DNA from 2 places in the Klebsiella sp. A52 genome. Region 2 is predicted to be linked to the other one. Evidence: predicted binding sites of a transcription regulator. Region 2 holds the regulator's gene; the other holds the start of a gene.

Region 1 (6,385 bases), 2.5 Mb from region 2:
CCAACTGCCATCGGTTTTAACTTGCGATTTCAGCACGTTGAAGTTAGCGCCCAGACTCCAGTCGCTATCAGGCACGAAGTAGTCCACCGCGCCTTCCACGCCGTAAATGCGACGTTTATCCGATTGCACATCAATGGTCATGTCGCTGCGGTTAACTACGATGGTTTTGTCTGATGTCGAGTAATAAGCGGCAAGCTGCGTGCGCAGGTTGTCGCCGGTGTAGCGCCAGCCCAGCTCCCAGGAGTTAACTTTGATCCCCTGCAGCGGCGAGTCGCCGACGTTAACGCTCGAGATCAGCGGCAGATGGCCGTTAACCGCCGCGCCGTAGCTGCCGATACCATAATATTTTCCCGGATCCGGCAGTTCGACGCCCTGAGAGAAGTTAAACCAGGTCTGCTGGCGTTCGGTAATGTGGGCGACGATCCCGGCATTAAAGAGGAAGTTATCATAATCGGTCTTGCCGCCAGGAATGGCGTCAGCCGACCGGTATTTGCCTTTAGCGACATCCTGCTGCTGCGCGTAGCCGACAAAATCATCGACCCGGTTTTCCGTCCACTGATAACGCACGCCGCCGCTAAGGGTGAAGATGTCGTTCAGGTCGTAACTGCTTTGCAGGAACGGCGCAAGATTGGTGATGCTGTAGCCAGGATAACGGCCGGTGGTATAGGCAGACTGATTATTCAGGCCGCCGGAAGCCATCGCCTTATCCAGATCGAAGAACATCTGGTTGGAATTAAAGGTTTCATGGTCGGCGTCAACGCCCCAGGTCAGATCCCATCCCGTTAGCGGCTGGCTGTTGAAGGTGATCTTAGCGCCGTACTGATCGGTATCCTGCTGTGAGGCGGAAAAACTGCTGATTTTACCTTTGCTCAAGGCCGGGAAGGGGTAGAAGGTCAGCGACTCATCGCGGTAGTAAATCTGGCTGACCAGATTCTGGCCGAAGAAGTCGGCGTCGGAATATTGCAGGCTGATCAAATGACGCTCGGTGCCGGGCACGCGGTCAGAGTTAAGCCCGTCAGAGGTCCAGGCTTTACTTTCACCAAGCACCGCCGACATATCTTTGCCCAGATTCAGACCATAATCATCGCCCTGGCTTTTATAGTACTGCGTGACCAGCTGGAGCTGGCGCTGGTCATCGATTTCTATGGTTCCGGTGCCCATCACGTCGAGTCGGTCCGAATGTTGTAAGCCGGTTTGCGTATTATCGAGGATCAGCGCGTCATTGTTGGCGTCATACCAGCCGCCGAAGCGTTGATACGCCACTGATAGACGGCCGGAAGCATGATCGGTACCGCCGCTGACGGCCGCCGCCACCCGTTCATCATGATCGTTGCTATTGGCAAAGCCGGTTTTACCACCCAACTCCAGATCCACCTGGCGTTCCTGCTGGCCCTTTTTCGTGACGATATTAATCAGACCGCCGGTACTGCCGCCGCCGTATAACGATGTGGCGCCGGATATAACTTCAATATGTTCGATGTTAAACGGATCGATGGCATCAAGCTGGCGGCTATCGGTGCGCGATGAATTGAGGCGCACGCCGTCGATCAGTACCACGATGGCGCGTCCGCGCATGTTCATGCCGTAGTTGGTACGCCCCTGGCTGCTGACATCTATTCCGGGGATCAACTGCGCGAGGACGTCTTTAAACTCTTTACCACCCTGAACCTGTTGCTCAATTTCCTGGCCTTCAATCACCCAGGTGGTTTGCGCCATCTCGGCGACGGTACGGTGGTTACGGTTGGCGCTGACGATGATATCGTCTTCATCGGCGGCCTGCGCGGCAAAGGCAGGCAGGGCGGTGGCCAGCAGCAGGGGATTGAGCAGCCAGAGGCGCTTGTTCATTCGCATTCCTTGATATGAGTTAGTCATTACTGTTGTTATTTTTTTCAGCCACAGGCGCGGCTGTTACAGCGTGAAACATATAGAAAGACAAATGCGAATTTTGCACATATTGATTATCGTTATCAATATCATTTACAACAAATCAACATAATGAAAATATTGAGAAAAGTAAGGGTATTTAGCAGAAGGGGAAAAAACCGGCGAGCGAGGGCCGCCGGTAGGGGATTAAGGTTGCAGGATTTGCGGCCACAGGCGCAGCGTAGTGTCGCTAATTTGTTTCAGCGTGGCGAAATCAGCGCCTTCGCGCGCGCTGATTGACATTCCTTGCAGCACGCAGTTTAAAAACTGCGCCAACTGCAAGACATTGCCCTGCGCAGGGAGTTCGCCGCGCTGCTGGCGCTGCTGTAAAAATTGCGTCAACGTTTGTTCCTGCACCGCGTGCCGCGACTTAATAGTGTTGGCGATATCGGTTGAAGAGGCGGCCAGCGCCGCGGAGGTGTTAATCATAAAACAGCCTGCCGGGGTATCTTTGCTGGTAAAGCAGGTAGCGACAGCGGTGAAATAGTCGCGCAGCGCCTGATCGACGGTTTTTTGGTCATCGAATAGCAGGGCTTCATGTTTCGCGGCAAAGCGGGAGATGTAGCGATCCAGCACCGCGCGGAATAAGCCTTCTTTGTTCACGAACTCGGCGTACAGCGTCGGGGCTTTCGCGCCGGTCGCTTCGACGAGATCGGCAAGCGAAGTTGCTTCATAGCCGTGCTGCCAGAAAAGTGTCATGGCCTTGTCCAGCGCCGCGTCCCTGTCGAACACTTTAGGTCGGCCACGGCTTTTTTTTGCGCAACTTTGAACGTCAGTTGTCATGATGCCGTTGTACCTATGTTGGGTTGTTGAACGGCCATTATAAAAATAAACGTGTCATGCCGCCAGCGGCAGAAGTCCAAAAATAAATAATTCATATATGTATGAAAATTAAGCATTTTATAAATAGTTAAATGATCGTTATAAAAATGAGTTGACCTGTGACATGGATCACATTATCATTTACCTATCGATCGTTAAGTTAATTCTTACGACCCTACTATAAAAATCATCTGCATAGGTATAATAATCATGAAAAACGTCCAAAAACTGGCACTTGCTGCCGTACTGAGCTCACTCTCATTTGCAAGTTTCGCCGCTGTTGAGGTGCAATCCACCCCAGCAGGCCAACATAAAATCGGTACCGTTTCCGCATCCGCCGGCACCAATCTGGGTTCGCTCGAAGATCAGCTGGCGCAGAAAGCCGACGAAATGGGGGCGACCTCTTACCGCATTACTTCGGTAACCGGTCCTAATACCCTGCACGGTACCGCAGTTATCTATAAATAAATGTTGTAACCCCTGTCATGCCACTGACAAAACGCGTTCCTGACCCCCTTCAGCAGAACGCGTGTAGTAAGCAGTAAACGTAGTTCCCTTTGTTATGCCACTCTCGCGACGCGGTCCACACCCCTTCATGGGACCGCGCCCCGCGAAACCTCGTCAGCGAAGCTGGCGATTGCCACAAAAAAACCCGCCGTGCCTGGCGGGTTTTTACTTTCTGCAATTCGCAAATGTATTACAAGGCTTGCTCGGCGGAAAGCTGGTGGTGGGTCACATCGACCGGCATTCCGGAACGCAGCGCCATTGCGCTTTCCATTACCTGCTGATTGGTCTGCGGCGCCTGCTTAAAGTTCTTCATGCTGGCGTTCAGGACGATTGGCAGCGTTTGCGGATCGTCATTGATATGTTCGGAGAGCGGCTGGTGGACTTCCACCAGACGGGTACCGTTTGGCTCTACCGAAACTTTGATAGGTTCGTTGATGATATTCACCCTGGTGCCCGGCGTGATTTTGTTATACAGAGACTTTATATCAGCATCGCGCAGGCGGATACAGCCTGAACTGACGCGCATCCCGATGCCAAAATCGGCGTTGGTGCCGTGCAGTAGATAGACGCCGCCGTAGGCCGCAAGACGAATCGCGTGATGTCCCATCGGGTTATTCGGCCCGGCCGGAACCACTGCCGGCAAATCGATCCCCATCGCTTTATAACGCGCGCGAATGTTGGCGGTTGGCGTCCAGGTCGGGTTGGCGCGCTTATCTGAAACGGTAGTGACCATCGTCGGAGTCAGGGTATCGCCGCCAAGCTGGCCGATACCGATCGGGTAAACGGTCACGCTATTCTGTCCCGGTGGGTAATAGTACAGACGCAGCTCGGCGATATTGAGCACCAGACCTTCACGGGGGGCGTCAGGCAGCAGTGTCTGCAGCGGGATGGTCAGCACGCTCCCGGCGCGCGGCACATAAGGATCGACACCGGGATTAGCCTGCAGCAGCGCGAGAAAACCAACGTTGTATTTTTTGGCAATCGCTTCCAGCGACCCGCCGTTATCCTGCACTACATGAAACTGATTCTGCCCGACCAGACGGCTACCGCTCGGCGGTAACGGCCAGGTATTGGCGCGGGCGGGAAGGGCCAGCGTCGCCGCGAGAGCGAATGCCGTCAGCCAGGTTGAAACACGCGAGATATTTATCATTACCATAATTCCACAATAAACAAACGGTTATTTTTATAAGATAATCAATGTCAATTATGGCGCGGGAGAGTGTTGGGAAATCCAGGTGGATTGCAAAATGTTTGTAAAGTTTGCTAACAGTGACAGGTAAAGAGATGCGGTTTTGACAACCGCATCTCTTCGTTCTCAAGCGGTAGCGTTTTCTTCCAGCTGACGCATAAACTGGCGTACCCAGTCCATGCGCGTTTTACGCTCATCAAGCTCCTGGAAGAATTTGAGCCTTGTCGGCCCATCCAGCCGGTAATGCTGCGGCTGCTTCTGCAATAGGCCGATAAGCCAGACCGGATTAACGTTATTTTTCTCGTTAAACTCGATCACGCCGCCTTTTTCATTGCACTCCAGCTTGCGGATCCCCAGCTTTTGCGCCTGCTGGCGTAGGCGCGTGATATCCAGCAAATTACGCGCCGCATCCGGCAATGTACCAAAGCGATCGATCAGCTCGACTTTGATCTCATCGAGATCGTGTTCGTTTTTGGTGCTGGCGATACGCTTATAGAACGACAGACGGGTGTTAACGTCGGGAATAAAGTCATCCGGCAGCAGCGCCGGCATGCGCAGCTCCACTTCCGTCTGCTGGCTGGTGAGATCTTCCAGCGACGGCTCGCGACCCTCTTTCAGGGCATCGACGGCGTTCTCCAGCAGTTCCATATACAGCGAGAAGCCAATGGTTTCCATCTGTCCGCTCTGACCTTCTCCCAGCAGTTCGCCGGCGCCGCGAATTTCAAGATCGTGGGTCGCGAGGGCAAAACCGGCGCCGAGGTCTTCCAGCGAAGCGATAGCTTCCAGGCGTTTCTGCGCGTCTGTAGTCATCGCTTTTGGATGTGGGGTGAGCAGCCAGGCGTAGGCCTGATGGTGCGAACGACCCACGCGGCCGCGCAGCTGGTGTAGCTGGGCAAGGCCGAAGTGATCGGCGCGCTCAATGATGATGGTATTGGCGGTTGGGATATCGATGCCGGTTTCAATGATTGTCGTACAGACCAGCACGTTAAAACGCTGGTGATGGAAATCATTCATCACCCGTTCCAGTTCGCGTTCGCGCATCTGGCCGTGACCGATGGCAATTCGCGCCTCCGGTACCAGTTCAGCCAGACGATCCGCCGCTTTCTGAATATTTTCAACATCGTTATACAGATAGTAAACCTGACCGCCGCGCAGGACTTCACGCAGGATCGCCTCGCGAACCACCAGCGCGTCATATTCGCGGACAAAGGTTTTTACCGCCAGACGGCGAGCTGGCGGGGTGGCGATAATGGACAGATCGCGCATTCCGCTCATCGCCATATTCAGCGTACGCGGAATAGGCGTGGCGGTCAGCGTCAGGATATCGACGTCCGCGCGCATCGCCTTGATGCGTTCTTTATGACGCACCCCGAAGCGGTGTTCTTCATCGACGATAAGCAGACCCAGGTCGCGCAGCTTGACTTCATTTTGCAGCAGCTTATGGGTACCGATCAGAATATCGATTTTACCTTCTGCCGCCTGTTCAAGTATCTGCGCCTGCTCTTTGGCGCTGCGGAAACGGGATAGCATCTCAATACGTACCGGCCAGTTGGCGAAGCGGTCGCGGAAGTTATCGTAGTGCTGCTGGGCGAGCAGGGTGGTCGGCACCAGCACGGCCACCTGTTTGTGGTTTTCGACGGCGAGGAAGGCGGCGCGCATCGCCACTTCGGTTTTCCCGAAGCCAACGTCGCCGCAGACCAGGCGGTCCATTGCCAGCGGCTGGCACATATCGCTGAGAACGGCGTTAATTGCCTGCGCCTGATCCGGCGTGGTTTCGAACGGGAAACCGTCGCAGAATAATTGATACTGCTCGCGGTCATGCTTAAAGGCGAAGCCTTCTTTGGCCGCGCGCTGGGCGTAGATATCCAGCAGTTCGGCGGCCACGTCGCGCACTTTCTCCGCCGCTTTTTGCCTTGCCCGCGCCCAGGCGTCGCCGCCCAGTTT
Region 2 (6,385 bases):
AGCGGGCGACGATGAACTGCTCGCCGTTAAGCGTTAGCAACTGCAGGGTATATACCGCGGTGACGGTAAAGCCCACCATCGCCCAGCCGTAGTGTTTACGGATGATGAGATAGCTCAGCAGCGTGATGAACAACATACCGCTTAACGTGTAGCTCTCCGGTACGTGGAAATGTAGGGTCAGCCAGGCGATCACCAGGCCCGCCAGGGTGCCTGCCGCCCGGTGGACAATCCGCACGCGGGTGGCGCCGTAACCGTTTTGCGTCACGAACAGCACGGTCATCAGGATCCAGTACGGCTTCGGCAGATGTAGGGCGCTGCCCATCAGGCTGGCGATGCTCAACATTACGCTGATGCGCGCGGCGTTGCGCAGCGCCGGGGATTTCAATGACAGGTAGTTCTTCAGCGCCGGTAGTAGCGGTAGGCGCCGTTCTTTATCCGCCATCAGGTTACGTGCGTACAGCGGGCGCTGGGTGCGCAGCACGCGGGCGATACGACTGAAGTGCCAGGCGCAGAACTGGCCTACCGGGTTATCGGGATGCTGATAAGCGATTTTTTCCAGCGCGCCGATTTGCTTATCCATCTGGAAGCGACGCGGGTAGCGGTGGTAGAGAATATCATCCGCCAGCACCCGCAGACGCGCGGCGACGGTCTGCGCGTTCCAGCGGATAACCGCTTCCGCATGGCTGCGCTCCACCAGTTTTTGTACCTCTTCCGGCTGGTGCAGGCTCACTGAAATATGTTCCTGCAGATCCAGCCCAACCTGGAACGCGCGCAGCAGGCGCTTATGATCGCTACGCTGGTTGGCGGCTAACATATGCATCTGCTGGTAGCATTGGGTAATTAAATCGACCACCTTCTGCTGGCGGGTAAGCAGCGGCGGCAGGGAGGTCGTCGGGTCAGTGTGCTGCGTCAGGAGGCTATATTTGGCCTCGCAATAATTAGCCAGTTCGCGGTAAAGCAGGCTTAACGACTCGCGCAGCGGCTGCTCCCGCCAGAGCCAAAACCAGAACCAGTTAAAGAGTCCGTACCACAAGGTTCCCAGCGCATAGATAAGCAGCGGCTCCCAGATGGGCATATTGCCGGCCAGGCTTAAGGTAAAAATGGCGGCGATAAGCGATGCCGGCAACAGGCGAGCGTGCAGCGAACTGATTTCCGCCGTCACGCCGAGAATCAGCGCCAGCGCGCTGAGGATAAGCGGCAACGGGATGTCCCGCGCCAGAAGCAATTGCACAATCAGGCTGCTGCCGGCAAACAGGCAGCCGCCAACGATCAGGCGTTTGAAAAAGCGTTTATGCGGGGTGTCGAGACCGGCGATATTGCAACAGGCGGGAACTAACGAGAACAGCAACCCTTGCTGCAGATGGCCGAGCAGAAGCCCGATGGCCACAGGTAGACACAGCACCAGCGTTTGCCGCAGTGCGTAGTTGACTTCCGGGTGGTAAATCAGCCTGCGCCACATGGGAGAAACAAAAACGGCGTACTGCGCGGAGCAATACGCCGTTTAGCGACTTAACGGGTACCGTAGACGACGATAGTTTTACCGTGTGCGGAGATCAGATTTTGATCTTCCAGCATCTTCAGAATACGGCCAACCGTCTCACGAGAACAGCCGACGATCTGGCCAATTTCCTGGCGGGTGATTTTGATCTGCATCCCGTCCGGGTGGGTCATGGCATCAGGCTGTTTCGCCAGATTCAGTAAGGTCTGAGCGATACGGCCCGTCACGTCGAGGAAAGCAAGGTTACCGACTTTCTCGGAAGTGACCTGCAGACGACGCGCCATCTGCGAAGAGAGGCGCATCAGGATGTCCGGGTTCACCTGGATTAACTGACGGAATTTTTTGTAAGAGATCTCGGCCACTTCACATGCGGTTTTCGCACGTACCCAGGCACTACGTTCCTGACCTTCTTCAAACAGGCCTAATTCACCGATGAAATCGCCCTGGTTGAGGTAAGAGAGGATCATCTCTTTACCTTCTTCATCCTTGATGAGTACAGCCACGGAGCCTTTTACGATGTAGTAAAGCGTTTCCGCTTTCTCACCCTGGTGAATCAGCGTGCTCTTTGATGGGTACTTATGAATGTGGCAATGAGACAAGAACCATTCAAGGGTAGGGTCTGTTTGCGGTTTGCCAAGCACCATGCGCGGTTATCCTCTGTTATAAGCTATCTCCGGACGCCGACACTACACGGCATCCGGGCATGCAATCGTATTTTTCCCTATGCCTGGGAAGCTGGCTGCTCAATTTATGCAGCCTGTAATGTGAACTCCTCAGCATACATGCGGTACATCAATGTATTACTGTAGCATCCAGACTGTTTTAGCATAGCTTTCACCGCATGTCTCCTGGTGTCTCGCTTCAGCATGACCCAGGTCGCCTTCCGTTGCGAGATTTGTTATGTGCGCGTAATCTGTCAGGAAAATTGCAACAGCGGAGTTAAATTTTATGCAAGCGCGTGTGAAATGGGTGGAAGGTCTAACCTTCATCGGTGAGTCGGCCTCCGGCCACCAGATTTTAATGGATGGCAACTCCGGGGACAAAGCGCCCAGCCCGATGGAAATGGTGCTGATGGCGGCGGGCGGCTGTAGCGCAATTGACGTGGTGTCTATCCTGCAAAAAGGGCGTCAAAACGTCACCAACTGCGAAGTGAAGCTGACCTCTGAACGCCGTGAAGAGGCGCCGCGCCTGTTCACCCATATCAATCTGCACTTTATCGTCACCGGTAAAGAGCTGAAGGATGCGGCGGTGTCCCGTGCGGTGGATTTATCCGCGGAGAAGTATTGTTCGGTGGCGCTGATGCTGGAAAAGGCCGTTAACATCACCCACTCTTACGAAGTGATCGAAGCCTGAGACGAATTGATGTAGCGGGACGCTAACCCCGGCAGCACGGCGACCGGGGTTTTATTTTGCCCTTAACTAATGGTTTTGCCTTCCATCAAGCGCTCGACCAGCGGCGCCATAATGAGCTCCATCGCCAGCCCCATCTTACCGCCTGGCACCACCAGGGTGTTCATATGCGAGATAAACGACCCCTGTAGCATCGCCAACAGCCAGGGGTAATCAATCCCCTGCAAATTGCGAAAGTGAATCACCACGAAGCTTTCGTCGAGCGATGGAATGCCTTTGGCGGCAAACGGATTCGAGGTATCGACCGTCGGCACACGCTGGAAGTTGATATGGGTGCGTGAGAACTGCGGGGTGATGAAATTGATATAGTCTTCCATCGAACGCACCACCGAGTCCATCACCGCTTCGCGCGAATGGCCGCGTTCGCTGGTATCGCGAATGAGCTTCTGGATCCATTCAAGGTTGACGATCGGCACCACGCCGACCAGCAGGTCGACATGTTTCGCCACGTCATGCTGCGGCGTCACCACGCCGCCGTGCAGCCCTTCATAAAACAACACGTCGGTCGGTTCAGGCAGCGGTTGCCATGGGGTAAAGGTGCCGGGAACCTGATTCCAGGGAACCGCTTCATCGTAGGTATGGAGATATTTGCGCGACTGGCCCTTGCCGAATTCGCCGTACTCTAAAAAGGTGCGTTCAAGCAGGCTGAAGTCGTTGGCTTCCGGGCCAAAGTAGCTGATGTGTTTGCCCTGATCGCGCGCCTTGCGGATCGCCATGTCCATTTCCGGGCGAGTATAGCGATGGAAGCTATCCCCTTCGACCTCCGCGGCATGCAGGTTCAGTTGCGAGAAAATTTTGCGAAACGCGAGGCTGGTGGTGGTGGTGCCCGCGCCGCTGGAGCCCGTGACTGCGATCACTGGATGTTTGGCAGACATAACAACTCCCTGATTAAGTGATGGTGTGTCGCCGTATCGCGCCAGGCACTCGCGGTTAGAGGGGCATGGCGCTTAGCCGTTAAACATCTTGCGGGGCATGATGTTGACCGTCTCGTGCAGTTCTGACCACACCAGCACGGCCTCCCCGGTTTTAAGCTGCTGTTTTACATCGGCGACTTTATCGGCAAGCGAACGTTCATGTTCACCATAATCGGTGCCTTCGCGCAACACAAAGCTTTCAATCAGATTATCCAGCGTTTCGGGATCGAGATCCTGCCAGGGAATAATCATGCTTGTCCTCCCAGCCAGCGGGTTAACCAATCCGGAATACGTTGCTCCAGCCACATTTGCGGTTTTCGCAGCGTACCGCCGACAAAGCCAACGTGGCCGCCCTGTTCCGTGAGCTGATATTCGACGTTAGCCGGCAGTTGTTCCTGCGGCGGAATTGAATGATGGTCCATAAACGGATCGTCTTTCGCGTGAATGATCAGCGTCGGCTTGGTGATATCGCTTAAGCGCGGCATCGCGCTGCACTGTCGGTAATAGTCTAGCGCATCGGCGAAACCGTGGATTTTGGCGGTGATCATGTCGTCGAATTCGCGGATGCGGCGCATGCTTTTAAGCTGGCGAAGATCGACCGGCAGCGAGCCTGGATAGGCTTTCAGCTTGCGCGCGGCGTTGGCTTTCAGCAGGTTGAGCAGGTAACGCTGATAGACGCGCGAAAATCCTTTGTCCATATGGTAGCTGCAGGCTTCCAGCATAAAGGGCGCCGAGACAATGACGGCTGCATCGAGCGGAATATTGTCGCCTTCTTTCGCCAGCAGACAGCCCAGCATGTTGCCGCCAAGCGAATAGCCTACCGCCGCCGTCGGCGCGGCGCCGAACTCGCGCTGCAGCCAGTGCAGGAACCAGGTACCGTCTTCCGTTTCGCCAGAGTGATAAATACGACTGTTGCGATTCGGCTCGCCGCTGCAACCGCGAAAATGCATCACCACCCCGAGCCAGCCGCGCTGCATGGCGGCGTGAATCAAACCGTGGGCGTAAGGGCTGTGCAGGCTGCCTTCCAGACCGTGAAAGACCACCAGTCGCGGTTTGTGGCGCGCGCCGGCGGGGTCTTCGCTCCAGGCCAGATCGACGAAATCGCCATCCGGCAGCTCAAGGCGTTGCCAGTGCGGCGTAAATCGGAGCTTGCGGCGGATGATCCGCGGCAGCATGGTTTGCAGATGACGATTGCCCACGCCGCGCATCGGATGGAATTCACGCGAGTCGTTATCGGGGGGCGTCACTGCTGTCGGGGTTATTTCAACCATAGTACCAGGATTATTAAGAAACTTTTAGAACACTATACCGCGCATAAAAGTGGGCGGTTAGCCAATATGTGGTCTTGCGGGTAATCGGTATAGATTACATGAAAATGACTCAAGAGAATGGCTGAGCGATGAATTTCGGAAAGTCTCCCGGGATGGCTAAGCAGAAAGTCCCGACGATGAATTTTCTCTCACCGCCGGGCGGTTACTCATTAACTTTCCTGCAGCATCCGCTCCAGCTGTTCCTGCGCGTCGAGCCACGCCATCTCACACTCTTCGAGCCCTGATTTGGCGCTCGCCTGCTGCTGCAGGCATGCGGTTAATTCCGCTTTGCGCGAAGCGTCATACAACTCGCTGTCGCCCAGTTTCTCTTCCGCCTGCGCCAGCTGCGCGTTGAGTTTATCCATCTCTTTTTCCAGACGGGCAATCTCTTTACGCAGCGGTTGCGTTTGCGTACGCAGTTCGGCTTCGCGGCGTTTTTGATCCTTACGCGCCTGCGCGCTATTGCCGTTATCCTTTGGCGCTTCAGAGGTCTGGTTTTCCAGCTTCTGCGAATCGCTCAGCCACTGCTGATAATCTTCCAGATCGCCATCAAAGGGCTCGACTTTGCCGTCGTGTACGAGGTACAGATCGTCAGTGGTGGAGCGGATCAGGTGGCGATCGTGCGAGACCACGACCAGCGCCCCTTCGAAGTCGATCAGCGCTTCGGTCAAGGCCTGGCGCATATCAAGATCAAGGTGGTTGGTCGGTTCATCGAGCAGCAGCAGGTTAGGACGCTGCCAGACGATTAACGCCAGCACCAGACGCGCTTTTTCGCCGCCGGAGAAACGGCGGGTCTCTTCGCTGACTTTATCCCCCTGGAATCCAAAGCCGCCGAGGTAGTCGCGCAGTTTTTGTTCCAGCTCCTGCGGCGCCAGGCGGGCCAGATGCTGTATCGGCGACTCATCGGCGCGCAGGAATTCGAGCTGATGCTGGGCGAAGTAACCGAGCTTAATGCCCTTAGCCAGGCCAATTTCACCGGACAGCGGCTGTAGTTCGCCGGCCAGCAGCTTAATCAGCGTTGATTTACCGGCGCCGTTGCGCCCCAGCAGACCGATACGCGAACCGGGTACCAGATTCAGCTTGATGGAGTCGAGAATAATTCGTTCGCCGTAGCCGGCGCTGACTTTCTCCATCTTGAGTAACGGGTTCGGTAGACTTTCCGGCGCGCGGAAGCTGAAGTGGAACGGGTTATCGACGTGCGCCGGGGCGATAAGCTCCATACGCTCAAGCATTTTGATACGGCTCTGCGCCTG

The links. The regulator CRP, encoded in region 2, controls carbon source genes, mostly activating them, when cyclic AMP is high. The targets are predictions, from matches to a motif close to ATGTGANNNNNNTCACAT.
Region 1: a site for CRP is predicted at 2,863-2,880, ahead of bhsA (multiple stress resistance protein BhsA). Genes of this name have one in related genera too.

The regions. Positions count from the first base shown of each region.
Region 1 covers NZ_CP074437.1:4,402,580-4,408,964, reverse strand. The annotation lists gene KGA69_RS20865 (TonB-dependent siderophore receptor) at 1-1,845, opposite strand, end outside; gene KGA69_RS20860 (TetR/AcrR family transcriptional regulator) at 2,071-2,706, opposite strand; gene KGA69_RS20855 (hypothetical protein) at 2,703-2,822, opposite strand; gene bhsA (multiple stress resistance protein BhsA) at 2,956-3,213, shown strand; gene ldtC (L,D-transpeptidase LdtC) at 3,443-4,402, opposite strand; gene mfd (transcription-repair coupling factor) at 4,568-6,385, opposite strand, start outside.
Region 2 covers NZ_CP074437.1:1,777,639-1,784,023, forward strand. The annotation lists gene KGA69_RS08250 (YccS/YhfK family putative transporter) at 1-1,459, opposite strand, end outside; gene crp (cAMP-activated global transcriptional regulator CRP) at 1,510-2,142, opposite strand; gene KGA69_RS08260 (OsmC family protein) at 2,447-2,851, shown strand; gene KGA69_RS08265 (phosphoribulokinase) at 2,914-3,783, opposite strand; gene KGA69_RS08270 (YheU family protein) at 3,856-4,074, opposite strand; gene KGA69_RS08275 (hydrolase) at 4,071-5,030, opposite strand; gene KGA69_RS08280 (ABC transporter ATP-binding protein) at 5,303-6,385, opposite strand, start outside.